3 regions of the Xenorhabdus sp. SGI 60 genome follow, and region 2 is predicted to be linked to each of the others. Evidence: riboswitches for the same ligand, from Rfam matches in the RefSeq annotation. Region 2 holds a riboswitch; each other region holds the start of a gene.
The links. Region 2 has a riboswitch for thiamine pyrophosphate ahead of thiD (bifunctional hydroxymethylpyrimidine kinase/phosphomethylpyrimidine kinase). Riboswitches for the same ligand answer to the same signal wherever they lie in the genome.
Positions count from the first base shown of each region.

Region 1: another riboswitch for thiamine pyrophosphate. It lies ahead of thiB (thiamine ABC transporter substrate binding subunit); the one in region 2 lies ahead of thiD (bifunctional hydroxymethylpyrimidine kinase/phosphomethylpyrimidine kinase).
Region 3: another riboswitch for thiamine pyrophosphate. It lies ahead of thiC (phosphomethylpyrimidine synthase ThiC); the one in region 2 lies ahead of thiD (bifunctional hydroxymethylpyrimidine kinase/phosphomethylpyrimidine kinase).

Region 1 covers NZ_CP196860.1:3,795,814-3,805,936, forward strand. Annotated here, with positions in the region: gene thiP (thiamine/thiamine pyrophosphate ABC transporter permease ThiP) at 1-979, opposite strand, end outside; gene thiB (thiamine ABC transporter substrate binding subunit) at 955-1,941, opposite strand; TPP riboswitch at 2,103-2,207, opposite strand; gene rppH (RNA pyrophosphohydrolase) at 2,324-2,854, shown strand; gene ptsP (phosphoenolpyruvate--protein phosphotransferase) at 2,864-5,116, shown strand; one part of gene ACSJJG_RS17970 (IS1 family transposase) at 5,303-5,552, shown strand; one part of gene ACSJJG_RS17970 (IS1 family transposase) at 5,552-6,000, shown strand; gene ACSJJG_RS17975 (AzlD domain-containing protein) at 6,314-6,649, opposite strand; gene ACSJJG_RS17980 (AzlC family ABC transporter permease) at 6,646-7,326, opposite strand; gene ACSJJG_RS17985 (amino acid ABC transporter substrate-binding protein) at 7,572-8,339, shown strand; gene ACSJJG_RS17990 (amino acid ABC transporter permease) at 8,503-9,210, shown strand; gene ACSJJG_RS17995 (amino acid ABC transporter ATP-binding protein) at 9,188-9,952, shown strand; gene ACSJJG_RS18000 (amino acid ABC transporter substrate-binding protein) at 9,991-10,123, shown strand, end outside.
Region 2 covers NZ_CP196860.1:1,555,809-1,565,931, forward strand. Annotated here, with positions in the region: gene mgrB (PhoP/PhoQ regulatory lipoprotein MgrB) at 1-81, shown strand, start outside; gene ACSJJG_RS07510 (amino acid permease) at 390-1,754, shown strand; gene cspE (transcription antiterminator/RNA stability regulator CspE) at 2,534-2,743, shown strand; TPP riboswitch at 2,866-2,958, shown strand; gene thiD (bifunctional hydroxymethylpyrimidine kinase/phosphomethylpyrimidine kinase) at 3,005-3,799, shown strand; gene fbaB (class I fructose-bisphosphate aldolase) at 3,856-4,905, opposite strand; gene trhP (prephenate-dependent tRNA uridine(34) hydroxylase TrhP) at 5,509-6,873, opposite strand; gene ACSJJG_RS07535 (YegP family protein) at 7,067-7,411, opposite strand; gene ACSJJG_RS07540 (MFS transporter) at 7,655-8,833, shown strand; gene baeR (envelope stress response regulator BaeR) at 8,889-9,596, opposite strand; gene baeS (envelope stress sensor histidine kinase BaeS) at 9,593-10,123, opposite strand, start outside.
Region 3 covers NZ_CP196860.1:350,468-360,590, forward strand. Annotated here, with positions in the region: gene ACSJJG_RS01620 (MFS transporter) at 1-774, shown strand, start outside; gene ACSJJG_RS01625 (DUF1349 domain-containing protein) at 789-1,385, shown strand; gene thiH (2-iminoacetate synthase ThiH) at 1,525-2,649, opposite strand; gene ACSJJG_RS01635 (thiazole synthase) at 2,646-3,416, opposite strand; gene thiS (sulfur carrier protein ThiS) at 3,437-3,637, opposite strand; gene ACSJJG_RS01645 (HesA/MoeB/ThiF family protein) at 3,634-4,419, opposite strand; gene thiE (thiamine phosphate synthase) at 4,413-5,087, opposite strand; gene thiC (phosphomethylpyrimidine synthase ThiC) at 5,071-7,047, opposite strand; TPP riboswitch at 7,194-7,318, opposite strand; gene nudC (NAD(+) diphosphatase) at 7,482-8,249, shown strand; gene hemE (uroporphyrinogen decarboxylase) at 8,356-9,420, shown strand; gene nfi (deoxyribonuclease V) at 9,425-10,114, shown strand.

The sequences.
Region 1 (10,123 bases), 2.2 Mb from region 2:
AAGCGGGTTGGCTTAAGACACCTAAAATATCACGATTCAGGCCATCCACGATGACCGCCAATAAAGGGGGAAGTAACAGCAATAACGCGATGCCAATCAGTAAACCATCAGATAATTTTTGCAGCCATGAATCCTGTGGATTACGCCATTGTTGTTGATGCCCATAACCAACAGAAAGCGCGCCTTTAAGTTTTTGGCTCAGCAGCACCAAGCCAAGGCAACAAAAAAGTTGTATCAAGGCAAGCAGGGCAGCATGACCAAGATCGTAGTCGTAACTCAGCGCCTGATAAATGGCAAGTTCAATGGTCGTTGCGGCGGGGCCACCGCCGAGGGCCAGAACCGTCGCGAAACTGGCAAAGCACAGCATAAAAATCAGCGCACCCGTCGGTAAAATTTGACGGCGCAAATAAGGCCACTCGATAAAACGAAAATGTTGCCATTCACTCATACCAAGCTGGGCGGCAAGTTGGCGCTGCTCAATAGCAATACTCTCCAGAGATTGCAGCAATAACCGTGTTGCCATTGGCATATTAAAGAAAATATGTGCCAACAAAATGCCTTGTAGCCCATAAGGTGTAAAACGATATTCAACGCCTATCCATTGGCAAAGATTCGCCAGCCAGCCGGTCTGACCATAAACGGTGAGAATGCCAAACAGGGCAACCAAAACAGGGAGAATCAATGTCATGGCGCATAAGCGCAGAAAGAGAGTCTTTCCTGGAAAACAACGACGGTACAGTGCCCGAGCCAGAAAAATGGCCGGTGTTACCGATAAAACGGCAGAGAGAAATGCCTGCCAGAAGGTGAATAGAATGACATGCCAGAGATAACTGTCATGCAAAAATGTCTGCCAATGGCTTTCAGGTGCATTGAACCACAGCGCCCCGAACGCCGACAGGGCAACCATCATTAACAGGCCGGAGGCAAGAACCCCCGGCAATAACCAACCCGCGATTAACGGCTGACAGCACTTTGCCATGTACGTATCCATTTTGTACGGTGTTTTGCCACATCATCTGCGTTGAATTGCAGGGATTTCTCAGGAACCGGAAGTTGTTTGAAAACGTCGGGTAAAGGGATATCAATGACAGGATACATCCATTGGGTTGTTGGAATGACTTGCTGAAATGCCGGAGAAAGCATGAAATTCAAAAAATTCTGTGCCAGTTCTGGCTGTTTGCTTGAGGTTACCTGAGCGGCCACTTCAATTTGCAAGTAATGTCCTTCCTTGAAAATAGCGGCGGCGTAGTTATCTTTTTTCTCTGACATAATGTGGTAGCCAGGTGATGTGGTATAGCTCAACACCATATCCCCTTCACCTTTCAGAAACAGGCCATAGGCTTCACTCCAGCCTTTAGTAACAGTGAGTGTCTTTGGAGCCACTTTTTGCCACTCCTGAGCGGCTTTGTTGCCATAGAGTTTTTGTATCCAGAGCAATAGCCCTAAACCCGGCGTGCTGGTACGTGGGTCTTGGTAAATAATCTTCCAATTCTGGTGGTTATTGATTAATTCATCCATACTTTTGGGGGGATGAAGCAGGGTATTTTTGTTGTAAATAAAGGCAAAATAACCGTAATCGTAAGGAATAAACGTCGTGTTGTGCCATGCAATGGGTAATTTCAGTTTTGAGGTATCGACGTGACTTGGTGTGAATAATCCGGTTTGTTGAGCGGCTTGAATCAGGTTGTTATCTAACCCCAGTATAATATCTGCGGGTGTTTTTTTGCCTTCCATTCTCAAACGGTTCAGCAAGGAGACGCCATCTTCCAACGCAACTAGTTTCAGTTCACAGCCACATTCTGCCTCAAAGGCTTTTTTGATGGCAGGCCCTGGTCCCCATTCAGAGGCAAATGAATCATAAGTATAAACTGTCAGGGTAGGTTTTGCCTGGCCTGTCTGAGCAAAAACACTGGTAGCAATAGACAGCAGGCTGATAGCCATAAAGCGGGAAAATAATTTCGTAAACACTTTGCTCTCCTATAGTTGCATATATCAATAGTTAGCAATATTGATAATTATATACATCAATCACTTAATGTTTGTTATTAGCAGATAGCAAAGGATCTGAGAAGGTGCTAAATGAAAATGACATCTATTATATCAATGAGTAGCGCCTCAAATCCCTACGACGGTACTAACCGGTTCAGGTTCGACGGGTTTGTTCTCAGCAGTACTGTTTTGCGACAGCCGTACCCCGTTGAGATAGCAGTATTGTAGAGACTTCGGCTACGTCTGCAAAGTCTAATCATAGAGGTTTACCGCTCGAGATGAGTGTGAAACAATTGGCTATCTTTTTAAATTTGTTATACCGAGAGGTAGTCTGGTGATCGATGATGATGGCTACCGCCCGAATGTAGGAATTGTAATTTGTAATCGCCAAGGGCAAGTTCTGTGGGCCCGCCGTTATGGGCAGCATTCCTGGCAGTTTCCTCAAGGGGGTATCAATCCTGGGGAATCACCAGAGCAAGCAATGTATCGCGAGTTGTTCGAAGAAGTTGGTTTAAATCGCAAAGATGTACGGGTTCTTGCCTCAACCCGGAGTTGGTTGCGTTACAAATTACCCAAGCGTTTGGTGCGTTGGGATACAAAGCCTGTTTGTATTGGGCAAAAGCAACGTTGGTTTTTATTACAGTTATTGTGTAATGAAGCGGATATTAATGTGCAGCGCAGTAAGACACCGGAATTTGATGGTTGGCGTTGGGTCAGTTATTGGTATCCTGTCCGGCAGGTCGTTTCTTTTAAACGCGATGTCTATCGCCGCGTGATGAAAGAATTCTCTTTTATTGTGATGTCAACGCAGGAGTCGGCTTCATTATTCCATTCACCTTATTTACATCGTCGTAGAAAAAGTTAGGTTATTGCTATGCTCATGCGCTTACGGGAAATTGTTGAAAAGGTTGCGATGGCAGCTAATTTATCTGAAGCGCTTGAGTTATTGGTTAATGAAACGTGCCGGGCAATGAACACGGATGTCTGCTCTATTTATTTGGCGGATCATCAGCGGCAATGTTATTACCTGATGGCAACCAAGGGGTTGAGAAAACCCAGGGGGCAAGCAATTAGTCTCGCCTTTGATGAAGGCGTAGTGGGGCAAGTTGGGCGTTTGTCTGAATTAATTAATCTCGCTGATGTCCGTGATCATCCCAGTTTTAAATATATTCCCCAAGTAAGAGAAGGAAGTCTGCGGGCTTTTTTAGGTGTACCGATTATTTATCGTCGCCAATTGCAGGGAATACTCGTTGTCCAGCAATATGAGCGACGGTTATTTGATGAAAGTGAAGAATCTTTCATGGTGACACTGGCGATGCAACTTGCTGCTGTTCTCGCTCAGGCGCAAACCAAAGGGTTGTTCGGCCAGTATCGCCAGACCCGCATTAAGGCGTTTGCTATTTCTAATGGCATTGTTATGGCACAGGGATGGCAAGATCGCTCCCAACCGTTGTTGGAGCAAGTGACTGAAGCATTGACGCTGGATTATCAGGCTGAACGCTCCAGACTGACTTTGGCGCTTGAAGAAGCAACCGCGGAATGCCGTCGTATTAGCAAGCGCTTTACTGCCAGTTCACAGAAAGAAAGCGCCGCCATTTTCGATCTCTATTCCCATCTATTAAATGATCCTCAACTCAAGCGGGATCTGTTTTGTACCGTTGATAACGGTTTTGTAGCGGAATGGGCGATTAAAACTGTGATTGAAAAATATGCTGAACAGTTTGCCAGCTTGCAAGATCTTTATATGCGCGAGAGGGCATCGGATCTGCGGACGCTCGGTCAGCGAGTGTTGTTTCATCTGAGTGGTTCCGCTACGGGAATCAGGCAGTGGCCGGGGCGTTTTATACTGGTTGCTGATGAACTCAGTGCTAACTTGTTGGCTGAGTTGCCACAAGATCAATTGGTTGGTGTGATTGTACGAGATGGCGCGACTCATTCTCATTCTGCAATATTGGTTCGTGCGATGGGAATTCCGGCTATCATGGGAGCGGATATCCAGCCTGAGCTATTACACAATCGGACACTTATTCTGGATGGTTATCGCGCAGAGGTTTTTATTGAACCGGCGCCTCTGATTGCTAAAGAATACCAACAAATCATTGAGGAGGAACAGGTCCTCAGTAAGCTGGCGGAATGTGAACAGCAGAAGCAAGCACGGCTAAAAAGCGGAGAACGGGTTCTGGTGCAGCTCAACGCGGGCTTGAGTTTGAAACATGAACGACAGATAGAAGACAATATTGATGGCATTGGGCTGTACCGCACAGAAATTCCTTTTATGTTGCATAGCGGTTTTCCATCAGAAGATGAGCAAAAAAATCGCTATCAAGAGATACTGGAACTTTTTCCTGAAAAGCCAGTGGTATTGAGGACCCTGGATATTGGCGCTGATAAACAACTTCCTTATATGCCTATCAATGAAGAAAACCCTTGTCTGGGATGGCGAGGCATTCGCATCACGCTGGATCAACCGGAAATATTCCTGATTCAGCTGCGGGCGATGCTAAAAGCCAGTGCACAAACGGGCAATTTAAAAATACTGTTGCCGATGGTGACCAGTATTGAAGAAATTGATGAAGCCCGAAAACTGATTGAGAGAGCAAAAATTGAAGTAGAGCAAACGCTGGCTGAAACAATCACAATGCCCCAGGTTGGTATTATGCTTGAAGTTCCCTCTGCCATTTTTTTGCTGCCTCAATTAAAGAAGCGGATTGATTTTGTTTCTATTGGCACGAATGATTTAACCCAATACTTGCTTGCGGTGGATCGCAATAATACCCACGTCTCTTCGCTGTATGATAATTTGCATCCTGCGGTGATTAGGGCCTTGAAATTCGCCTTTGATGAATGCCAGCGTCTTGATCTCCCGATTAGCATATGCGGAGAAATGGCAGGTTTACCTATGGAGACACTCATATTGCTTGGCTTAGGTTACCGTAGCCTGAGCATGAGTGGTCACAGTATTCCGCGTATTAAGTATTTATTGCGTCACTTGGATGCCAAAGAACTTGAGCATCTTATTGAGTTGATTTTGAAAGCTGAAACCAGCCATGAAGTAAAAGTATTGTCAGCCGAATTTATGGAATCACAGGGTTTGGGAGGCTTGATTCGAGGGTCATGCTCCCAATAGTTAGATTTATTACCTGAGATAGAATTCACGCTCAATAAACGTTCCCATCACTTTATCGTGCATCTCTAAGGGGGAATGTGGGAATTAATCAGCTAAAGCCTCAACATGAATTTTTTGATGCTATTGGTCGGTCGTGACATCAATTTATTGAATCATGTATAGTATGCCTATTTGGAGAACATTCAGATGGCAAAGATTGATGTGACCTGTCCCTCTTGTTGTGCAGTTAAAGGGATCCACCGTAATGGGCGCTCACGTTCTGGTCAGCAACGTTATCTTTGCCAATCCTGCCGTCACTCCTGGCAACTCGAATTCACTTATGCCGCTTGTCGTCCCGGTACACATAAACAAATCGTCGATATGGCCATGAATGGCATGGGATGTCGGGCGACAGCACGAGTGATGGGAATTGGCCTGAATACCGTTCTTCGCCATTTAAAAAGCTCAAACCCAAATCGGTAACCGAAACCATTGCTCCTGGCACTGAAGTGATTGTCTGCTGTGAAATGGATGAGCAGTGGTCGTACGTGAAGTCAAAGAATCAGCCCCGCTGGCTCTTTTATGCCTACGACAGGATAAGACGAAAAGTGATCGCCCATGTTTTTGGCCCGAGAACAAAGAGGACCTTGGGGCGTCTGATGGCTTTGCTGGCGCCTTTTAACATAGTGGTCTATATGACAGATGGTTGGAGAAGTTATGAAAAAATACTGGCCGGTAAACTGCATGTGGTCAGCAAGCGTTATACACAACGCATAGAGAGGCATAACCTGAATCTTCGTCAGCATTTGGCAAGACTGACTCGCAAGACCTTATCTTTTTCAAAATCCATAGAAATGCATGACAGAGTCATTGGGTATTATTTGAACATTCGTCACTATCAATAAATTGGAATCATGACCTCACGTTGTAATTTGCTCATGATATCTCCTTATTTTTAAATTAGATGTCATGCCGTAACTCGCGATGACGCCTAGAGTATAGGGGCAACAATGTATACAATAATTAAACAAAAAATCAATGATTGATATACTATTTGGTTGCAAAAATAACCATCCAATAACATAACAGCATTAGGTTTCACGATGATGCGCAATTTTGTCATTTTTTATTGCTTTAAAAAGAATAAACTGTCACTAAATATTACCAACTTAGAAATGAATATCTTGGTGACAGTTTAATCAAAACTCAGATACCATCTCAGGAATAAAATAACCACTGCATCAATATAAAAAATCCCAATGAAAATATTAAACTCTTTAAGATTGAATGCGTATATTTACTGATAAAATAAGCCAACACTACCGTAATCAATGCGAACACATATCTAATATTAAACTGTTCAATTAATTCACTAAGCGATAAATTATTCAGTGAAATATTGACGATAATCGTCCCAAGAATAAAACAGATGGCATAATCCAGAGCAGTAACCAGCAAACTCTTTCCTTTGAACAAGCGATTATTATTCATCAAAAAAGGGGCCGCCCTTAATATGAAACTTATCAATCCCATCAATACAATCAGCAGCATCATGATGTTCTATCCTTTCTGATTTTCCGCTCAATTAGTGCAATCACGATCCCACATAAAACAGGGACTGCCAGATCCATTAATTTCATATCCACTTCATTCAATAACGGTGCGCACAACCCGCCCATGACCGTTGCCAGAACAGACATATCCTTGCCCGAACGCCTGGCAGTCAGAGACGCAAAATGAATCGGAACCAACATCACGAGGAACAGCGAAAGGGATTCATAATTTAGATGCTCTGCCGAAACATATCCTAACAACGTGGCACAGAAAGTAATCACAAAACAGGGTACAGCAACGCCCAGATAAAAATGAAACTGGGATTTCCCATCCGTGATATTTTCCGCAGAGAGATGTGAATGGGTCACCGTATAAGTACTGGCACTAAATCCCAGCATTGACAACAAAACATGTTGTTTAGGCACGCCACGAAAATATTGTGACATCACCATCGCCATTAAGAAAAAGCGAAAGTTAATCAGCAATGCCAGAACGATAACAGAAAGTATCGCCCCATCAGCCAGATAACCTACCGCCGCCACTTGTAACGGTGCAGCATATATCAACAATGAGCCAACCAACGTTTCCATTAATGGAACACCATGACTCTGATAAAGCGCACCCATCGAGGTAAAAATAAAGAAAAATGAGATACAAACAGGCAAAGAATCAACCATGCCTTTCCTAAAGAGTGAATTCAACACTTGGCACCTATAGTTAGCGTTATATTTAGGGTAACGGAGAAGTTAATGTATTTTATGATAAATATCATTAAATAATAATCAATAGAAAACCAAGATAACCCCAATTTATTATCCATGACATCAGGATATGATATAACTTTATTTTATATATAAGGCCAATGATATTACCGCTATAGTGGAAATAATTTAAAAAAATAATTCCCTCTCGGAGAAATAGCATGAAAGCCATATTGAATATATTATTAGCGGGTATTATCCAGTTAGGGGGCATCTCTCTTTCCTATGCACAATCCACCCTGGATAACATTCAATCCACGGGGATATTCAGGATCGGAACCGAAGGTGCCTATTCTCCATTCAGTTATCATGATGCCTCTGGGAAACTGACCGGATTTGATGTGGAAATCGGCCGCGAAATTGCATTACACATGAAAGTGAAACCTGAATTTATTGAAAGTAAATGGGATGGTTTGATTGGTGGACTTGATGCCGGACGTTTCGATGCCGTGATGAACCAGATTGCCATTACACCGGAGCGCGAGAAGAAATACCGTTTCTCCCTGCCCTACGTTATTTCAAAAGCCGTACTGATTACCCGCAAAGATAACAACGATATTAAGACGTTCAGCGATTTAAAAGGGAAAAAATCGGCGCATACCCTGACTAATAACTTTGCCCAAATCGCCAGACATTATGGCGCCGACATTATCGGCACTAATGGTTTCAATCAGGAAATAGAACTGGTGAGCACAGGCCGCGCAGATGCGACAATTAACGATAAACTTTCTTACCTCGATTACAAAAAACATCGTCCGGCGGCACCGGTAAAAATTGTTGCCGCAGATACCCAGGCAGCACAAACCGCCGTGCTATTGCGTAAAAACGATACTGAATTAAAAACTGCAATAGATAAAGCGATTACTGAGATAAAAGCGGATGGGACTTATCAACGTATTTGGGATAAATATTTCGCTGAAAGCGACTAACCAGTAATGAAAATAGGAGCCTAACGGAATAGGCTTTTAAAATAAATCTTAGGTTCTAAGCTATAACTTTATTGTATATAACGTTCATCTTTTCTTGCCATATCATCATTAAAACAACCCTATAAAAAATAAATATATTTTTAATCTCTATCAGGAAGGTTTTATGACCCCATCATGGCTCAATTTAGCGTTTGATTCCCTATGGCCGATGATTTACGCCGGCCTGACGTTCACTATTCCCCTCACTCTGATAACATTCGTACTGGGGATCTCATTGGGGTTTTTCGTTGCACTCATCAGGTTGTATGGCCCTAAGCCACTGGTTGCTGTCGTTCGGTTTTACGTCTGGTTGATTCGTGGTACGCCTCTGCTGGTACAGCTATTCCTGATCTTCTACGCCCTGCCCAGCGTAGGTATTACGTTGGAAGCGTTCACCTCCGCCGTTATCGGCTTTACCCTGAATGTGGGGGCCTATACCTCAGAAGTGATCCGTGCCGCACTGACTTCTGTTCCCAAAGGGCAATGGGAAGCCTCTCACTCTATCGGCATGAGTTGGTGGCAATCACTGCGTCGGATCGTCCTGCCACAGGCGGCACGGGTTTCAATTCCGCCCTTGTCCAATACCTTTATTTCACTGGTAAAAGACACTTCGCTGGCTTCCGTCATTACCGTGCCAGAAATGTTTCTGGCGGCACAGCGCATCGCCGCCGTCACCTACCAGCCGCTGATCCTGTATACCGAAGCCGCCATTCTCTACCTCCTTTTAAGTTCGGTGTTATCCGCACTGCAAGTCCGGTTAGAAAAGAAATTCACTCAGCAAAACAGCAGTAAAAATAAGGAAGGCAAAGATGATTCAGCTTACCAACATTGAAAAAAGTTTCGACGGACAGACGGTGCTGAAAAATATTAGCCTGACCATTAAAGAAGGCAGCCTGACGGCACTGATTGGCCCTTCCGGTAGCGGCAAAAGTACTTTACTACGTTGTATTAATCTGTTGGAGATCCCACAGGCCGGCAAGCTGGAAATCGGCAAAGAACAGATTACCTTTACCGGTAAGGAACGACTGCCACATCGGGAAATCCAGCGTTTTAACCTGCAAACCGGCATGGTATTCCAGAACTTTCAGCTTTTTCCGCATCTGACGGTGATTGAGAACATTATGGAAGGGCTGATTTGGGTCCAGAAATGGTCCCGTGAACGCGCCAGAGAACGGGCGCTGGCGTTGCTGGATAAAGTCGGCTTATCCCACAAGGCGGATGTTTGGCCCGCCACACTGTCGGGCGGTCAGCAGCAACGTGTGGCAATCGCCAGAGCAATGGCGCCTTCCCCCAAGGTGCTGCTATGCGATGAACCGACATCGGCGCTTGATCCTGAGTTATCCAAAGAAGTCGTCTCAGTTTTGAAACAACTCGCCGGAGAAGGCACCACCATGTTAATGGCAACGCACGATCTGCGTCTGGCGGCCAACCTTGCCCATAATGTCGTATTTCTGGAATCGGGTGAAATTATCGAATCGGGCACGGCAAGAACCATTTTCACTCATCCCAGCAAGGTTCGAACAGTCGAGTTTATCTCAACTCTGACAGAAACCTTACCGGATTGGGAAATATAGCGAGCAGTCACGGTACATTATTTATTCGGAGAAACACGATGAAAAAAGTTTTGAATTTATTACTGGCGAGTGCGACTGCTCTTGCTATTTCTGCTCCTGGCTATGCCGGCAAAGATTTTGATGCCATCAAAGCCGCTGGCGTCTTTAAAATCGGCACGGAAGGCACTTATC
Region 2 (10,123 bases):
GCGTTGGATGTACATTGTGAGCAAGGTAATGATGTGTTCGAATTAGGTGTTTGTTCCATCACCCGATACTTGCCTTTTTGACATTCAATCAACCATATTTTGTCTGCATGTGTGTTAATATGCATCCGCAGTATTCATTCTTTGTAAATGGTGTTTTAATATCCACTTGATACGAATTAACAAACTCAATATTGCGTTAAATTAGTACATAACTCAATAACATATAATATGTTGAAGGAATTATGTTGAGAAAATTTGAACTCAACAAATTTTGCTCAATTTGAGAAGAGTAGGAGAATTTCTGGCTCTATTCAGGTACAAAGGTTCAAAACAACAAATAAAACAACTTCTAATGAGACGGGTTCTAAGCATCGTAAAAAGAGGATTAGATGGCAGAACAACAAGAACAACAATCTACGCTTAAGCGTGGTTTAAAGAACAGACATATTCAGCTTATTGCTCTCGGCGGTGCAGTAGGCACGGGGTTATTTTTAGGTGTTGCCCAAACCATTAAAATGGCAGGGCCTTCAGTGCTCCTTGGGTATGCGCTCGGTGGGTTTATCGCATTTTTAATTATGCGACAACTGGGCGAAATGGTTGTCGAAGAGCCAGTCGCGGGGTCATTTAGCCACTTTGCTTATAAATATTGGGGGAATTTTGCCGGTTTTCTGGCAGGCTGGAATTATTGGGCAATGTTTATTTTGGTTGGAATGGCAGAATTAACGGCTGTTGGTATGTATATCCAATATTGGTGGCCGGAAATTCCAACATGGATCTCTGCCGCAATATTCTTTGTACTGATTAATCTCGTCAATCTAATTAATGTTCGGTTATATGGTGAAACCGAATTTTGGTTCTCTATCATTAAAGTCAGTGCCATCGTCGGGATGATTATCTTTGGAAGTTATTTGCTGATTAGCGGTAATGGTGGCCCACAGGCAAGTATCACCAACTTGTGGCAGCAGGGCGGCTTTATGCCAAATGGGATTTCTGGCTTGATTATGGCGCTGGCTGTGATCATGTTTTCATTTGGTGGGCTGGAAATGGTAGGCATTACCGCAGCAGAAGCAGAAAATCCTGAGAAAAATATCCCAAAAGCCACTAACCAGGTTGTTTATCGCATCTTGCTGTTCTATATCGGTTCATTGGCTATTTTGCTGTCGTTGTACCCGTGGGAGAAGGTGGTAGAAGGCGGCAGCCCATTCGTTTTGATTTTCCATGATCTGGATAACTTCTGGGTAGCGAATGTGCTGAATGTGGTGGTACTAACGGCGGCGTTGTCTGTTTATAACAGTGGTGTGTATTGTAATAGCCGGATGTTGTATGGTTTGGCTAAACAAGGTAATGCGCCTTATGCACTCACAAAAGTTAACAAACGCAATGTGCCTGTCTTGTCTATTGGTTTATCAGCGCTGGCAACATCAATTGGTGTATTGATTAACTATGTTATACCCGGTAAGGCATTTGAGTTGTTAATGGCATTAGTGGTAACAACTCTGGTCATTAACTGGATTATGATTTGTTGTGCTCATTTGAAATTCCGTTCAGCTAAAGATAAAGAAGGTGTCAAGACGAAATTTCAGGCACTGTGGTATCCATTTGGAAACTATCTGTGTTTAGTATTCCTGGCATTCATTCTTGTTATTATACTAACGATGCCACCAATTCGTATTTCAGTCATCTTGATGCCGTTTTGGATAGGTGTCTTATGGATTGGTTATTTGATTGTTCGCTCAAAGAAAGCCAAGAGATAAGCAGATTAGTTGCCAATCCATGCCATGTTTTTTCAGCCGGGTATTATGCCCGGCTGATTGTTATTGTCAGTGCTAAATAATACATTAGCGTTATTTTATGTAACTAAACGCCATTATCTGGTGAATTCTATTTTTAATAAAATATTATTTCTGTATTTTCTCCATAATTCAGAATAAGAATATTTATACTCTTTTTTGACAATGTAGTTTCATTTTAAACGCTAACTACTCCAGCAAAATGTACTTTATGAAATCAATAAATCGTATAGATGAATAGTAAAAAATTATCCCACAAATATTATAATTGAATAATATTTAACAAATGATAAACAAAAAGTAAGCTGGTTACAGGTAAAACGACTATATTGTATGTTCAAAAATAATAAGTGAAATTAGCCATAATTTTTACAGCTATCTAAAATGAATTTTGTATAACGATAACTCTCTGGTCTACACCATAACTGATATGTAAAACAATATTATATATTAATCTTATTAAAGATATTGCTTTGGGTGAATTTTTCTTTTTACCTATATTCATAGGGTTACGTGACTTAAAGGTTATGGAGTAATTTCAATTCGGAATAGAAATTGAGAGTTTTAAATATGTGCGTTGTCTCCAGCACCTGAAAAAAATGGCTTGCGATTATATAAAGAGTATGTGATAAAACACATGGGTAAACGAAGTACAGTTCTGTTAATAAATAACAGTAACTAATACTGGTTTGTTTATTTTTATGCCAATAGGCTAATAAAGTGATTCAAAGGAAATTTTTGAAATGGCAAAAATCACTGGTACTGTGAAGTGGTTCAACGAGTCTAAAGGTTTTGGTTTTATTACTCCATCTGACGGTAGCAAAGATGTATTTGTACATTTTTCTGCCATTACGAAAGATGGATTTAAAACATTGTCTGAAGGCCAACAAGTTGAGTTTGAAATTCAGGATGGTCCTAAAGGTCCTGCTGCTGCAAACGTTAAAACTTTATAGTAATAAATTTAATTTAGCTGCTATTCGATTGCTGGTTAAATCTATTTATCGTTAGTTTAGTTTTATTATCTGGCGATAACCTATTGCAAATATCACTCTATTGGGGTACTAATGGAGTGATTTTTTTTGACTCGGGGCGTTCTTTATTGAACTGAGAAGTACCCGTATTACCTGATCTGGATAATGCCAGCGTAGGGAAGTCATGGTATATCTCTTATTCCGATACCCGCTTTTCTTTAGCTGGTGGTAGGAATCACCATAATGAGAATTAATTCACTGACTATCGCAGGAACCGATCCTGGCGGTGGTGCCGGCATTCAAGCCGATTTAAAAACCTTTTCTGCGCTTGGGGCCTACGGTACGACAGTTATCACTGCGTTGGTTGCGCAAAATACACTGGGTGTACAATCCGTTTATGAACTTGCTCCCCTCTTTGTTGCTGCCCAATTAGAATCCGTGCTTTCAGATGTCAGGATCGACAGTGCCAAAATTGGTATGTTGTCGAATGCGGCTAATATCGCTGTAATAGCAGAGTCGTTGCAGCGTTATCCTATTCCTTACATTGTATTGGATACTGTTATGGTAGCGAAAAGTGGTGATCCTTTGTTATCACCAGAGTCTGTTTCCGTAATGGTAGAGCAATTACTGCCGATCGTCTCTTTGATCACCCCTAATTTACCGGAAGCAGCAGCTATATTGAGATGTGATATTGCCAATACTGAAGATGAAATGTTATGGCAGGGGCGTGCATTACGTTCAATGGGATGCCAGGCCGTTTTATTGAAAGGCGGACATTTAAATAATGAGGAAAGCCCGGATTGGCTTTTTACCTCGGAAGGGGAGTGGCGTTTTAGCGCTCCCAGAGTCAATACACGGCATACTCATGGAACGGGTTGTACTTTATCCGCAGCACTTGCTGCATTGCGCCCCTACTCTGATTGGCAAAGTACGTTGCCGGTTGCCAAAACATATTTACAAAAGGCGCTGATGCAGGCGGATAGTTTGCAGGTTGGTCATGGCATTGGACCAGTCCACCATTTTCATCAATGGTGGTGAATTTTTGAATAATGGGGATGCGAGATCCCCATTTTGAACGTACTGAATCTAATGGATTAAGCGATGGTAATTTTCTTATCGAGATAAACATCCTGTACGGAGCGAATTAACTCAACGCCCTCTTTCATCGATTTCTTGAACGCTTTGCGGCCAAGGATCAATCCCATTCCTCCGGCACGTTTATTGATAACGGCAGTGCGGACAGAATCACTTAAGTCATTGTTTCCAGAAGCACCACCTGAATTGATTAATCCAGCGCGTCCCATATAACAGTTAGCAATTTGATAACGAACGAGATCAATCGGATGTTCAGAGGTCAAATTGCTATAGACGCGTTTATCTGTATGCCCGAACCCAATAGCAGTATAACCACCATTAGTTTCAGCCATTTTTTGTTTAACGATATCGGCGCCGATCGTTGCGGCCAGATGATTCGCCTGGCCGGTTAAATCGGCGCTGGTGTGGTAATCAACCCCATCTTTCTTGAAAGCGGAATTACGCAGATAAGCCCATAACACCGTGACCATACCGAGTTCGTGAGCGCGTTCAAAGGCGGCTGAAATTTCTTCTATTTGGCGGCGTGACTCGGGAGAACCATAATAGATTGTTGCACCTACCGCAACGGCACCCATGTTAAATGCCTGTTCGACACTGGCATACAACGTTTGATCATATTGGGCGGGATAGGTCAAAGTTTCATTGTGATTAAGCTTAACCAGAAATGGGATCTTATGTGCATAACGGCGAGAAACAGACGCCAGAACACCGTAAGTTGAAGCAACACAATTACAGCCGGCCTCAATCGCCAGTTCAACGATATTTTTGGGATCAAAATAGAGAGGATTGGTAGCGAAAGAAGCACTGGCGGAATGTTCAACCCCCTGATCTACTGGCAAAATTGAGAGATAACCCGTACCTGCCAGGCGTCCATGATTCAATAAGGTTTGCATGGAGCGAAGAACAGTATTGGGGCGGTTATTTTCGAGCATGATTCTATCAACGAAATCTGTACCTGGAAGATAGAGATTTTCACGTGGAATGGTATTACATTGATGTTCCAATAAACTCTCTGCGTCTTTTCCTAACAACTTAACGATATCAGTCATGATTAACTCCAGTTTGCAAAAGGCGCTACTGATTGTTGTTTATATTTGAGCAGATCACAAGACAAGTGGAAAGGGAAGCCGCAGTGGATCGCTCAGTTAAGACAAATGCTGCTAAAATTTAACCATGTTATATGACTATAAAGTAAAATAATATTTATCTGCTGTGGTGATAAATATTGAAGTTATTCAGAAATTGGATAATTTGGTTTATTTTTTCTCAAAAATTCCTTCATTAAACTGAATAAATTCCAACATTATTTATCAAAAGGTGTTTTTTTTGATTATTATAAACATGGTTACTAATAAAAGGCTAATAAACATCCAATAAGGATTTGTAAACATTAACTAATTTAATGTTTTTGGAGATGGGCCTTTTTATTAACTCTTTGAATTATTTTGATTTTATTTGTTTGTGTAAAAGAAAAGGCCAGCCCAAGGGAGATTGAGCTAGCCAAGGAGGTGGTTCCTAGTCTTACAGTAAAAATTTTTTAGTTTTTTATTTTTCAGAACTGATAATACGAGAAATAAATTAGCATTGATGTGATCTATTTCTAAAAAAATAGATCTATTTCTTTAAAATCCTATTTCGAATTATTTCACTTGTCATTCATATGGATGAGGTGCTCTGGTATTACCACCTTTTAAGTTTCGCACAAGTAAAGCATAATTCAGCTTAATTTCTTCAGGAATAGGGAGATAAACGAGATGCCCATCACCCGGCGCAATTTCCACAGCCTGGCCTTTTTTATTTGTCATGGATTCTAACGTGAAGTTAATATTGCCCGATGGCGTCATGAGTTCCAGATGATCCCCGACAAGAAATTTATTCTTCACGGCAACTTCTGCCAGTCCGTTGACACGATTGCCAGTAAATTCACCAACGAATTGTTGAGTGTCTGATACGGAATAGCCGTATTCGTAAGTTTGGTAGGCATCATGAGTATGACGGCGCAGGAAACCTTCAGTATAGCCACGGTGTGCCAAACCTTCTAATGTGGTCATCAATGTTGGATCGAAGGGTTTTCCAGCCGCAGCATCATCTATGGCACGGCGATATACTTGGGCGGTGCGGGCACAATAATAAAAAGATTTGGTACGGCCTTCGATTTTCAGTGAGTGAACCCCCATGTTGGTTAATCTTTCCACATGTTCAATGGCGCGTAAGTCTTTGGAATTCATGATATAAGTACCATGTTCATCTTCAAACGCTGACATATATTCGCCAGGACGTTTGGCTTCTTCTATCATGAAGACTTTATCCGTTGGTGCACCTTGGCCGAGCGTTGGTTCAATGTTTTTAACCGGAATAGGATCGTGCATATGGACAATATTACCAACACTATCTTCCTTGCCTTCCTGCACATTGTATTCCCAGCGACAGGCATTAGTGCAAGTGCCCTGATTGGGATCGCGCTTGTTGATATAGCCCGATAACAGGCAACGGCCGGAATAAGCCATGCAAAGCGCGCCATGCACAAAAATCTCAAGCTCCATATCAGGCACTTGCTGCCGGATTTCAGCAATTTCTTCCAGCGAGAGTTCACGGGAAAGGATGACTCGCGTCAGCCCCATTTGTTTCCAGAATTTGACCGTAGCCCAGTTAACGGCATTGGCTTGAACCGAAAGATGAATGTCTATTTCAGGAAATGTCTCGCGCACCATCATAATTAAGCCCGGATCAGACATAATCAAAGCATCAGGTCCCATTTCTACGACGGGTTTTAAGTCACGAATAAAAGTTTTCAGCTTTGCGTTATGTGGTGCGATATTGACAACGACATAAAAACGCTTACCTAATTCATGCGCCTCCTTAATGCCTTGTGCCAATGTCTCATGATTAAATGCATTATTACGGACACGCAAACTATAGCGAGGTTGTCCGGCATAAATGGCATCTGCGCCATAAGCGAATGCGTACCGCATGTTTTTCAAAGAGCCGGCAGGAGAAAGTAATTCTGGAGTAAACATATTTTTTAACGTTCTCGATCTGAGTTCAAGTCAGCCCTTACCCGGTCTTTATATCATTACTAAGGGTAAGGTTTAAAGGAGGGGGATTTTAACGCCTATTTTATCATTAGCACAAATATATTATGGAAAAGAAAGAAAGTGGAAATGAAAGAAAGTGCGCCGCAGATACGGCGCGAGTCATTAATTGTATCTGTTAATTTTGTTTGGTCAGGTCACGAATGCTTTCTGTTGGACCGATTTTCATGACAGACTGCATAGATTTCTTCATGCTTGCTTCATTGGTGTGAGTTTCACTGATAGCAATAATTTGATGGTTTCGGGCTTTCAGGACAAAATAAGGTTTGCCTGATTTGTTTTTTTTCACTTCATGGCGAGTTTTATCGGGAGAATTAACTTGCACAGAGTGAATGCCTTTATTGGCAGCCGCCTTGGTGGTATACATTTCACTGCTCAGAATAATGTCACCGTTTGCTGCCACCAGATTGAAATAAAATTGCCCGTTCTTTGCTTTCTTAAGATCATAATGCCCAGTAGACATAAGAAATTCTCCTGATTGGGTAATTATCAGCTTAATTTTAGCCTGAATTTTGTACAGTCAAGGGATTTGATGAGAAAAATTTATCCTCTGTCTCACTATTTTATAGAGCATGATAACCATTTTGTCTTGGTTGAACTGCTTCCCAATTGGCTGTTGTACGAATATATTACAGTCTCTCGCAGAGATAACGACACACCGTTGCAATATAACTCGATTAATACAGCCTATTATTAGGAGTTCTCCATGCCTGTAGCTATTTGGGCTTTAGCCATAGCGACATTTGGGATCGCGACAACCGAATTCATTGTCGCGGGTTTACTTCCTGAAATCGCAACCGAATTTAGTATTTCAATACCAACGGCAGGGTATATGGTAACCAGTTATGCGCTTGGTGTATTTGTTGGCGCGCCTGTTCTAATCATATTGGGGGGAGGTATAGAAAGGAAAAAGATGCTTTCCATGTTAATGATATTATTTATTATCGGAAATGCACTGACCACCTTTTCCCCGACATTTTATCTGGCAATTATTGGCCGGATTGTAGCTTCCTTAACCCACGGCGCTTTTATGGGAATGGGTGCGATTATTGCTGCTGAGTTAGTGCCAGACAATAAAAAAACCACTGCGATCGCCTTTATGTTTAGTGGAATGACACTGGCTAATTTGGTTGGAATACCGCTTGGAACATGGATAGGAAAAGCGATTTCCTGGCGCGTCACTTTTGCAATAATTACGACTATTGGCATCATCGCATTAGCTGGGATTTTAAAGTTTTTACCTAAATTCGATCAAAAAGCGCCTGCCAGTATTAAAAAGGAATTGCAGGCGTTCACCAATATCCATGTTCTTTTGGCTATGGGGATCACAGTCTTAGGCCCTGCCGCATTTTTTACGACGATTACTTATATCGCGCCATTGATGATCAACATTGCAGGATTCTCTGAGAGCGCAATAACATGGATCTTGCTGGTGTTGGGGCTAGGGTTTTTCTTTGGCAATATTGTGGGTGGAAAACTTGCAGATAAGGCAATGATGCCATTGCTGTATTGGACATTAGGATTACAGTCCTTAATTTTATTTATTTTCTGGCTTTATGGTGACAATCCGTTCATTGCTTGTTTTAGCCTATTTTTAATGGCAGCATCGGGCTTTGCCACCGTATCGCCAATCCAGCGTCTGGTGATGGATAAAGCTCAGGAGGCTGGTGCGCCTAATCTTGTTTCCTCTGTCAATATTGGATTCTTTAATTTGGGTAATGCAGTTGGTGCATGGTTGGGTGGTGTAATTATCGCATCTCATTATGGCTATACCTCTCTTAATCTGGCAGGGAGTTTATTAGCTTTAATGGCATTGTTATTAGCTGTCATTTCAGGTTTGCTTGATCGTAAAAGAACTCTGAATGTTGAAAAAAGGCAATCATAAGCAGCTAATGAGAGTTGCAGCAGTAACTGGCATGGTTAATGCCGGTTACTGTGCTTCACATCAAACGACAGATTTCAGCTTCCCAACGATAACCTAATCCATAAATGGAGCGGATAAAAGATTTATCCCCATCCAGCTGCTCCAGTTTTCGGCGCAAGTTTTTAATGTGGCTATCAATAGTACGGTCATTCACAATGCGATGATCGTTATAAAGGTTATTTAATAGTTGATCACGGGAAAAAACCCGCCCTGGTTGGCTGGACATAATTTTGAGCAGACGGAATTCAACCGGTGTTAATTCAAGCACCTGTTCAAAATAACGTGCCTGAAAGTGTTTCTCATCAATGGTCAGCGCACCTTGCTCACTGATGATCTCTTTCGGACGGTAACAACGGCGTAAGATTGTCTTTACTCTGGCTACCAATTCCCGCGGGCTATAAGGTTTACAGATATAATCGTCAGCCCCAATTTCTAAGCCGAGCAGTCGGTCAATTTCTTCCGTTTTTGCCGTCATCATGACAATCGGGATATCTGAAAATTTACTCAGTTCCCGACAGACTGACAATCCATCAAGACCAGGCAACATAAGATCAAGCAAGATAATATGGGGATGGAATTTTTGCACATGAGCGATGACTTCATCACCACGTTTGAGCCATTGGGTTTGGTAACCTGCGGATTGTAGATAATCAACCAGTAGTTGCCCCAACTTTGGTTCATCTTCAACGATGAGAACAGTATATTGTGTAAGATGTGTACTCATTGTGTTTCAAGTTCAGAAGATTTAATCAACGGTAATTCTACGTGAATTTTAATACCACCTAAAGGTGAGCTTTCCACGCGAATTATTCCATCATGGGCTTCAACAATATTATAGCAAATCGCCAGCCCAAGCCCTGAACCTCCGCTTGCGCGGTTACGGGAAGATTCGCAACGATAAAAACGTTCAAAAACCTGCTGGCATTGTTGAGCCGTCAATCCAGGCGCACTGTCCTGCATATCCAATATCCATTTTTGCTGATTTGAATATCCACAAATAATTACCTTTCCATGCTTATTTGTGTAACGCAGGCTATTTTCCAGCAAATTATTAAATAACTGTGTTAGCCGATTTGGATCAGCATGCAGTGTTATGTTTTCTTTTAAATTCAATGTCAACATGATTTGCTTATCCGCAAAACGGCCATGATAATTCGCTACGGAGATTTGCAGTAATTCACTGACATTAACAGACTCTTTTCTATAAGCTAGCGAACCACGATCAGAAAGGGATAATAAATGCAGATCGTC
Region 3 (10,123 bases), 1.2 Mb from region 2:
AATATTGAGAAAAGAGTCCACCAACCGATTATGTCGAGCTTTCACGCATTGTTCAGCCTGGGGGGAATTGCGGGAGCTGGTACGGTCAGCTTATTGTTGTTTTTGGGGATCTCGCCATTTCAGGCCACAATTGCCGTAGCGGTACTTGTTATTCTGCTATTGTTGCCAACGTGGAATGGTATGCTGGATAACGCCGAAACGGAAGAAACGCCATTTTTTGCCTTACCTCGCGGCATTGTTATCTTGATTGGTTCGCTTTGTTTTGTGGTTTACTTAATGGAAGGTTCCATGTTGGATTGGAGCGGGATCTTATTAAGTAGTGTGCATAACATGAATAGTCATCAGGCGGGTTTTGGCTATACGCTGTTTGCCATTACCATGACTGCGGGGCGATTTTTGGGTGACAAGATCATTGCGGCATGTGGATATCGACGCGTATTTTTAGGTAGTGCGATTTTGGCATCGTCAGGGTTTGTGCTGATCTATCTGGCAACCAGCCCAATTCAGTTGGGCATTTCTTTCCTGATGATAGGAGCGGGATTATCCAATTTGGCGCCGATGTTTTTCACTGCTTCGGGTCAACAGAAAGTGATGCCTGATGCGTTGGCAGTTTCTGCCGTTTCTACGATGGGATATTCAGGGATTTTGCTGGGGCCAGCAATTATTGGTGGTTTGGCTCATCTGGTAACATTACATGGTGCTTTTGCTTGTATAGCTGTGCTTTCCCTTTCATTGTTAGCGGGATATGGTTTGGTTAATCCCACCAGGAAATAACAGGGTAAATATTGATGAATTTGCAGCAATGCTATTGGTTGAATGAACCTGCTTTATGGCGGTGTCAGGATAATGAGCTTCATGTCACGACAGACAATAAAACCGATTTCTGGCGTGATACATGGTATGGTTTTCAGCGTCATAGTGGTCATGTATTTGGTGGCTATATTGATGATTTTAAACTTGAAGAAGGTTTTACCTTCCAGTTTTGTATCGAAGGCCAGTTTGAACAATTATATGATCAGGCTGGTGTTATGTTATTGGTGGATGAGCAACATTGGCTAAAAGCGGGCATTGAACATTCTGATGGGCAGGCAACCATCGGTAGTGTATTGACAAATGGATGTTCTGACTGGGCCATGGGGATTTTTCCCGGTACTCCAGAGAAATTCTGGTTACGGTTGACTTACCATGATGGGGCTATCCGGTTGCAGTATTCCACGGATGGCGTGGCATGGCCGTTACTGCGATTGTCTCCTTTTACCGTTGGCAATCAGCGGATTTTTGTCGGGGCGATGTGTTGCTCACCAGAACGTGAAGGCTTACAGGTGAGGTTTTCAGACTTTAGTCTCACGTCATCGTTGAAAAAGCATCTGCATGATTTAAGTTAGCTCTCTACTAATCATAACCATTAATGTGCATTTTCCTGCACATTGATGGTTCTTTTACCTATTATGAGTATATTTTTGCACCTTATAAGAAGGTATGCCGCGATTGCAGCATACCCAAATAAAAACTGTCTACCAAAAATTATCGACCTAAGTAATTGTCCCAATCTTTCCAGACGGGCTGTAAACCCGATTTAATCAAAGCTTCGGCGACCTGAAAAACAGAACGATTGTCGTGGGGAGCGAATTGTTCCAATTCGTGGTGCCCATCGGCATAACCGCCTGGCTGGGTTTTTGAACCTGCACTGATATTGTTGATCGCAAGAGGAACAACGTGATCACGAAAAAAAGGTGATTCACGGGTGGAAAGGGAAAGCTCTACATCGGGTGCCAGCAAGCGGAAAGCGCAAATCAATTGCACTAGTTCGGCTTCATTCATTAAAGAAGCGGGTTCTATACCGCCAGCACAGGGGCGTAGTCGAGGGAAAGAGATGGAATAACGGCTTTTCCAGAACCGTTTTTGCAGGAAGAAGAGGTGTTCAGCCACCATATAACAATCTGTTCGCCAATTGTGGGATAGCCCAATCAAAGCGCCTAGCCCAATCTTGTCTATTCCCGCTCGACCAAGGCGTTCCGGTGTTTCCAGTCGCCAGTGGAAATCCTGCTTTTTGCCTTTCAAATGATGCAGTTGATAGCTGGGCTGATGGTAGGTTTCCTGATAGACCATCACGCCATCCAATCCCAATGTTTTCAGTTCAGCATATTCCTCTTGCGCCAGTGGCTGAACTTCCATTGAGACAGAGCTGAAATGGCGGCGGATCAGGGGAAGATAGCGATGAAAATAAGCCATGCCAACTTTGTTTTGGTGTTCTCCGGTCACCAGCAGAATGTGCTCAAATCCCAGTTTTTTTAGCGCAAGACATTCTGCCTCAATCTCCTGTTCATTGAGCGTCTTGCGTTTAATGTGATTGCTCATGGAAAAACCGCAGTAAGTGCAGTCGTTGGCACACAGATTGGAAAGATAGAGTGGGATAAAAAATCCCACGGTATTACCAAAACGTTGGCGAGTCAGTTGCTGTGCACGTTGGGCGAGTCGCTCAAGATAAGGCAATGCCGCAGGGGAGAGCAGGGCCATAAAGTCATCCAACGTCAGGTGATCGCTGTTTAGTGCATGTTCAATGTCCTGGGATGTTTTACTGTTGATACGTAGGGTGATGTCATCCCAATCCAGTTGTTGCCAGCGTTGGCTAAATGTTCGGCCGGTCATATTACCCCCAGAAAATCAGTCAGTGGGCTGGAAGCCTCAGCATGAGATTTTTGGTTTGCGACGCCTGCCTGATGAGACAGTTCGCCTGCTTCAATGGCCGTTTTAAATGCCTGCGCCATTTTGACTGGATTGCGGGCAACCGCGATGGCGGTATTTACCAGCACAGCATCCGCCCCCATTTCGATAGCGGCTAACGCATGACTCGGTGCGCCGATCCCGGCATCCACCACCACGGGCACGTTAGCCTGTTCGATGATGATTTGTAGAAAATCGCGGGTCAGTAACCCCTTATTTGAACCGATAGGGGCGCCCAATGGCATAACAGCAGCACAGCCGACTTCTTCCAATCGGCGGCACAGGACAGGATCAGCGCCACAATAGGGCAGAACGATAAATCCTTCTTTGACTAGCTGTTCCGCTCCTTTTAAGGTTTCAACCGGATCGGGCAGCAGGTATTTTACATCGGGGTGGATCTCCAATTTAATCCAGTGAGTTCCCAACGCTTCCCGTGCGAGGCGAGCGGCAAATATGGCTTCCTCTGCGGTTTTGGCTCCAGAAGTATTGGGTAGCAGTTTGACACCCAACTGTTGCAGTGGTACGAGAATGCCATCGTCATTATTGCCGTGGAGATCGATGCGCTTCATCGCCATAGTGACCAATTGGCTGCCAGAGGCGCGGATCGCGTCGATCATCAATCCAGCATTGGCAAACTTGCCTGTTCCGGTAAATAAACGGGATTGGAAGGTGGTATCTGCAATTTTTAACATAAAATTAACCTCCGGTAATATCAGCCACCCGCAATGGCTTGAAACAGCAAGATAGTGTCCCCGTCATTGATCCGATGGGTTTGCCACTCTGAACGCGGAATAATGGTTTGGTTGATAGCCAAAGCAGTACCTGATTGCGTGCGTTCTATATGTTCCAGCAATTGTTGCACTGTTATGGTTGCACTTAGCGTAATGGGTTGATCATTGACGATAATATTCATGCGACTTCTTTTCCTGACCGTTTTTTATCGGTAGATCGGGTAGTTCCACAAATTGGGCACTGTAATGAACGGGTAAGCTGTAAGGTGCTCCAACTTTGCTGTTTGCCATCAAACAGCCGGAGTTTTCCATTTAAGGGAGAAGAGAGACCAGCCAGCATTTTTATTGCTTCCAATGATTGCAATGTGCCGATGATCCCAACGATGGGACCTAAGATACCGGCTGTCCGGCAATTCCGGTGAGGCTCTTCCTGATGAGGATAGAGGCAGGCATAGCAACCGTGCTGGTAAGGGGGAGTCAATACCATTAATTGCCCACTAAAGCCGACGGCACTGCCGCTGATAAGTGGTTTATTTTCTGCAATACAGGCAGCATTGATGGCATGACGAGTTGCCATATTGTCGCAGCAATCCAATACCAGATCGACTTGGCTGACAGCATGAACCAAAGAATCACGATCTTGCCGCTCGGTTAGTGCAATGATATTGATTTGCGGGTTTAGTTCAGCCAGCTGTTTTGCTGCCAGTAGGGCTTTATTGGCAGGAATATCTGCAGTGCGATAGATAATCTGGCGTTGCAGGTTTGAGATATGCAACTTGTCATCATCCGCCAGATACAGGTTTCCCACTCCGGCCGCCGCAAGATAAAGCACTGCCGGCGTGCCTAATCCACCCAGGCCGACAATCAGCACCTTGCTGGCTTTTAATTTTTCTTGCCCTTCGGGACCCATTTCTTCCAGCAGTAATTGGCGACTGTAACGTATAAACTCTTGATCATTTAACATAAAAGCCCCCGCGCTTGTCCTTCAACCAGATGAAGTAATCTGGTCGTTGTTTGTCGCCAATCTTTCGCTTTTGTAATGGCACTGACCAGTGCCACGCCACCAACTCCCGTTGCTACCACATCTGGCACCTGTTCCAGTGAAATGCCACCAATGGCGACAGTAGGATATTCCGGTGTGATCTCCACTTGATGTTTTAATGCTTCAAGTCCCTGTGGTGATGAGGGCATCTCTTTCGTGGTGGTGGGAAAAATATGTCCGAGTGCGATATAAGAGGGGCGCAGGGATTTTGCCCGCGCCAGTTCTTGTTGATCGTGGGTAGAAATGCCCAGCCGTAATCCGGCTTGCTGGATAGCATTGAGATTGGCGATATCGAGATCTTCCTGCCCCAAATGAACGCCATAGGCCTGGTGCTTGATTGCCAGATGCCAATAATCATTAATGAACAAACGGGCGTTATATTGACGACCGAGCGCAATGGCGGACTGAATATCCTTCTCTACCTGTTCTTCCGGCAGCCCTTTGATGCGCAATTGCAGAGTGCTGACACCGGCTGCCAGTAAACGCTCAACCCACGTCAGGGAATCCACCACAGGATAAAGCCCCAACCGGTGTGCTGTTGGCGCAAAAGGGGCTTGCGGACGGATTGAAATATCAGGCTGATTTTTCATGTACCACCTCCTCCGCACTGTGATATAGCTCACTGCCACGGGAACGGAATGCTTCTGACATCTGTTCCATACCCGCTTCCTGTTCCAGTTTTGCTGCATAATCGCGTACATCTTGTGTGATTTTCATTGAGCAGAATTTTGGCCCACACATGGAACAGAAGTGGGCCACTTTGCCGGATTCCTGCGGTAAGGTTTCATCGTGATAGGCGCGGGCGGTGTCAGGATCAAGTGCCAGATTGAATTGATCTTCCCAGCGGAATTCAAACCGCGCCTTTGACATAGCATTGTCACGGATTTGTGCCCCCGGATGGCCTTTGGCGAGATCTGCCGCATGGGCTGCGATTTTGTAAGTAATCAGGCCTTGTTTGACATCTTCTTTATTGGGCAAACCGAGGTGCTCTTTGGGGGTGACATAACACAACATGGCACAGCCAAACCAGCCAATCATGGCGGCGCCGATGCCGGAGGTGAAATGGTCATAACCTGGGGCGATATCGGTCGTCAATGGCCCCAACGTATAAAATGGGGCTTCGTGGCAATGTTCCAGCTCTTCCGTCATATTACGGCGGATTAGTTGCATTGGAATATGCCCGGGTCCTTCAATCATGACTTGAACATCGTACTCCCATGCGATCTTGGTCAGCTCACCAAGAGTATACAATTCTGCGAATTGGGCTTCGTCATTGGCATCCTGAATTGAACCGGGGCGCAATCCATCCCCCAAAGAGAGGGAGACGTCATAGGCCGCACAAATTTCACAAATTTCGCGGAAGTGGGTGTAGAGGAAATTTTCTTGATGATGGGAAAGGCACCATTTCGCCATAATTGAGCCGCCACGGGAAACAATACCGGTCAGGCGTTTGGCGGTCATCGGTACATAACGCAACAGTACACCAGCATGAATAGTGAAATAATCCACGCCTTGTTCGGCCTGTTCCAGCAAGGTATCGCGGAACATTTCCCATGTCAGGTTTTCTGCGATGCCGTTGACCTTTTCCAGTGCCTGATAAATCGGGACAGTACCAATGGGAACCGGGCTATTGCGTAGTATCCATTCGCGGGTTTCGTGGATGTAGCGTCCGGTGGAGAGATCCATTACGGTATCTGCGCCCCAACGGGTAGACCAGATCAATTTTTCTACCTCTTCTTCAATAGAGGATGTGACGGAAGAATTACCGATATTGGCATTCACTTTCACCAGGAAATTGCGACCAATAATCATCGGTTCAGATTCAGGATGATTAATGTTGGCGGGAATAATCGCACGGCCGGCAGCAACTTCCTGACGGACAAATTCGGCTGTGATGTTTTCCGGTAAGTTGGCACCGAAACTTTGCCCTGCATGTTGCTGGCGCAAAACTTCACTGCGAATGCGTTCGCGCCCCATATTTTCACGCAATGCGATAAATTCCATTTCTGGTGTGATGATCCCTTGGCGTGCATAGTGCAATTGGGTGACACGCTTGCCATGCCTGGCTTTCAGTGGATATGGGCGATGGTGAAAGCGCAGGTGATCCAATCCAGCATCAGCAAGGCGTTGTTGGGTAAAATCAGAACTGAGGACTGAAACAGGTTCGGTATCATCGCGTTCATCGATCCACGGCTGGCGGATCTTAGGTAAACCCTTCCTTACATCCAGTATGGCAGCAGGATCGCCATAAGGGCCGGAAGTGTCATAAACCGGGACAGGTTCGTTTGCCTCAAATTGGGGTTTTTCTTTCGTGCCCCCAATGAATGTGGGAGAAAGTTGGATTTCACGCATAGGAACCTGAATATCTTGGCGTGAGCCTTCAAGGTAAATGCGCTTTGAATTGGGAAAAGTGACCCCTTGAACGGAATGGATAAATGCTTGTGCCGCATCTCTTTGAACCTTACGTGGCCTCGCTGGATGGGCTTTAGGCGAGATATCAGCCGTTGGAATAACAGTATTCGAAATAACGATATTGTTGGACTTAGACATAGCAAATTCCTGACTGTGTTATCGCCTGTCTCATTGTTGATCAGGCTTAAGTTGAGAAAATTGCTTGTCTGGAGCTCGCAGGGAGTAATGATTGGGGCTGATTGGTATCTGTACATGATTACATAAATGTACAAAATACTGGCAGCGGAGTGATTACTCTTGTTCCCTTCGCGGGTATTAGCCCGATCAGGTTCTGCGGATCCCGAATTAACGGTCTCAGCCTGTGTCCATCGTGATATACGTTGAACGCTAGGCACTCCGACAAGAAAAAACACCTCAAAGTATAAAGGGGATTGTGAAAACTACAACTCCGTTTTTGGGAGCATTTGTTTTGACATTACTGTGACTCCTATTTAAGAAGGGTATTCAACAGTGCGGTTAGTATAACGAGATTGAAGACGTAATAAATCACATAACCAATGATGGAACAGATTATGCAACAAAAACTGACAGGTAGAGAACAAGGCTGGTGGATTGTCAGTCTTGAAAATCGGGTTTGGCTACCACAAGGGGAGTTACCTTTAGGTAGTGCCAATCAATGGTCATTGCAAGGCCATATGGCACAACCCATCGGTGAGTGGTTAGGAGAAACGGTCTGGTTGGTTCGTCAGAAAATGGCTTCAGATATGTCCTCTCCTCGTTTAATTGCTGATCGGGATGCGAAGTTATTTCAGTTGGTTGGGCGTGGTGTTCAACTGGCTGAGTTTTATCGTTCACATCACTATTGTGGTTACTGTGGTCATGAGATGCAGCATAGTCAGCGTGAATGGGCCTGCTTGTGCAACCATTGCCATGAACATTACTATCCACAAATTGCCCCTAGCATCATTGTCGGTATTCGTCGTCATGACCATATCTTGCTGGCACAACACCAGCGTCACCGCAATGGGGTCCATACCGTGCTGGCCGGTTTTGTTGAGGTGGGGGAAACCCTGGAGGAGGCTGTGCATCGTGAAGTGATGGAAGAGAGCGGAATTAAGATCCGTAATTTGCGTTATGTTGCCTCCCAGCCGTGGCCTTTCCCGAATTCATTGATGGTAGGCTTTCTGGCCGATTATGAGAGCGGTGAAATCAATATTGATCCCGCTGAACTTATCAGTGCAGATTGGCACCGTTATGATAATCTTCCCTTGATTCCTCCTCCTGATACGATTGCTCGCCGTTTAATTGAAGATACGGTGGCGTTATGCCGTCATCAGTAATCATCATGTTATGGGAGGTTATGCCAGAAGTTCAATTTCAGGCATGTTAAACTGCACCAGTTTTTTCGTGTGTTTGTCGTGCATAAATTAATCAAGGGAGCTTGTCATGAATGAGTTGAAAAACGACCGCTATCTGCGTGCCTTATTGCGTCAGCCCGTCGATATCACACCGGTATGGATGATGCGTCAGGCCGGTCGATATTTACCTGAATATAAAGCTACGCGTCAGGCGGCGGGAGATTTCATCTCGTTATGTAAAAACACCGAATTGGCTTGTGAAGTTACTCTCCAGCCCTTACGCCGCTTTCCGCTGGATGCCGCTATCCTGTTTTCTGATATTTTGACTATTCCTGATGCGATGGGATTAGGGCTGTATTTTGAAACGGGAGAAGGGCCACGTTTTCATTCTCCGATTCAGAATCATATTGATGTAGAAAAGTTGCCTGTGCCTGATCCCGAACTGGAGTTAGGCTATGTCATGGATGCCGTGCGGGCTATTCGTAAGGCATTGGCAGGGCAAGTTCCTTTGATCGGTTTTTCTGGTAGCCCGTGGACATTGGCCACATATATGGTTGAAGGCGGAAGCAGCAAGGCTTTTACCAAAATTAAGGCCATGATGTATACGGAGCCTGCTACATTGCATATGTTACTGGATAAATTGGCAAACAGCGTTATTTTATATCTGAATGCGCAGATAAAAGCTGGCGCTCAATCTGTCATGATTTTCGATACCTGGGGTGGGGTTTTGTCTCATCGCGATTATCTGGCGTTTTCCCTGCAATACATGCATAAAATTGTTGATGGATTGATCCGCGAACATGAAGGACGTCGTGTGCCTGTTACCCTGTTTACCAAAGGGGGCGGGCAGTGGCTTGAGGCGATGGCGGCGACAGGATGTGATGCGCTTGGTTTGGATTGGACAACGAATATGGCTGATGCGCGTCGGCGCGTTGGAGATAAGGTCGCCTTGCAGGGTAATATGGACCCGTCCATGTTATATGCCCAGCCAGCACGAATTGAAGAAGAAGTGTCGACAATTTTACACGATTTTGGTGTGGGCAGTGGGCATATTTTCAATTTGGGGCATGGTATTCATCAGGATGTTCCGCCAGAACACGCAGGCGCATTCGTTGAAGCAGTACATAGGCTTTCAGTAAAATACCATCAATGATTCTATGATTGATACAAAGGCATTACGTCAGGAACAGATAGAGAAATCACGGCTGGTTATCCGCCATGATGTTTTTTCTGCATCTTTTACGCCAGATTTTACGCCGAAGTTCATTGCGGGTGCTGATGTTGGGTTTGAAAAAAGCGGTACGGTAACCCGTGCCGCCATTGCGGTATTGCAATATCCCTCACTAGAATTGGTTGAATACCAAATTGCCAGAATTGATACGATACTTCCCTATATCCCCGGTTTACTCTCATTTCGTGAATATCCTGCGCTGATAGCTGCATGGCAAAAATTAAGTTTGCGGCCTGATTTGGTGATGGTGGATGGTCAGGGCATTGCCCATCCTCGGCGTTTTGGTATCGCCAGCCATTTTGGGGTATTCGTGGATGTTCCCACCATTGGGGTGGCAAAAAGCCGTTTGTGTGGTGAACATGTACCGGTAGGAGAGGTTCTGGGTGATCGTCAGCCATTGATGGATCATGGTGAGCAGATAGGTGTCGTATTGAGAAGTAAAAAAAGATGTAATCCGCTCTATATTTCCCTTGGACATAGGATCAGTATTGATAGTGCAGTATTTTGGGTTGAGCAGTGTATGAAAGGGTATAAACTGCCTGAACCTATCCGTTGGGCGGACGGGATTGCTTCAAATAGGCTATTTTTTAAGCAAACAATGCAGAAAAATCTATAATTGTGGCGG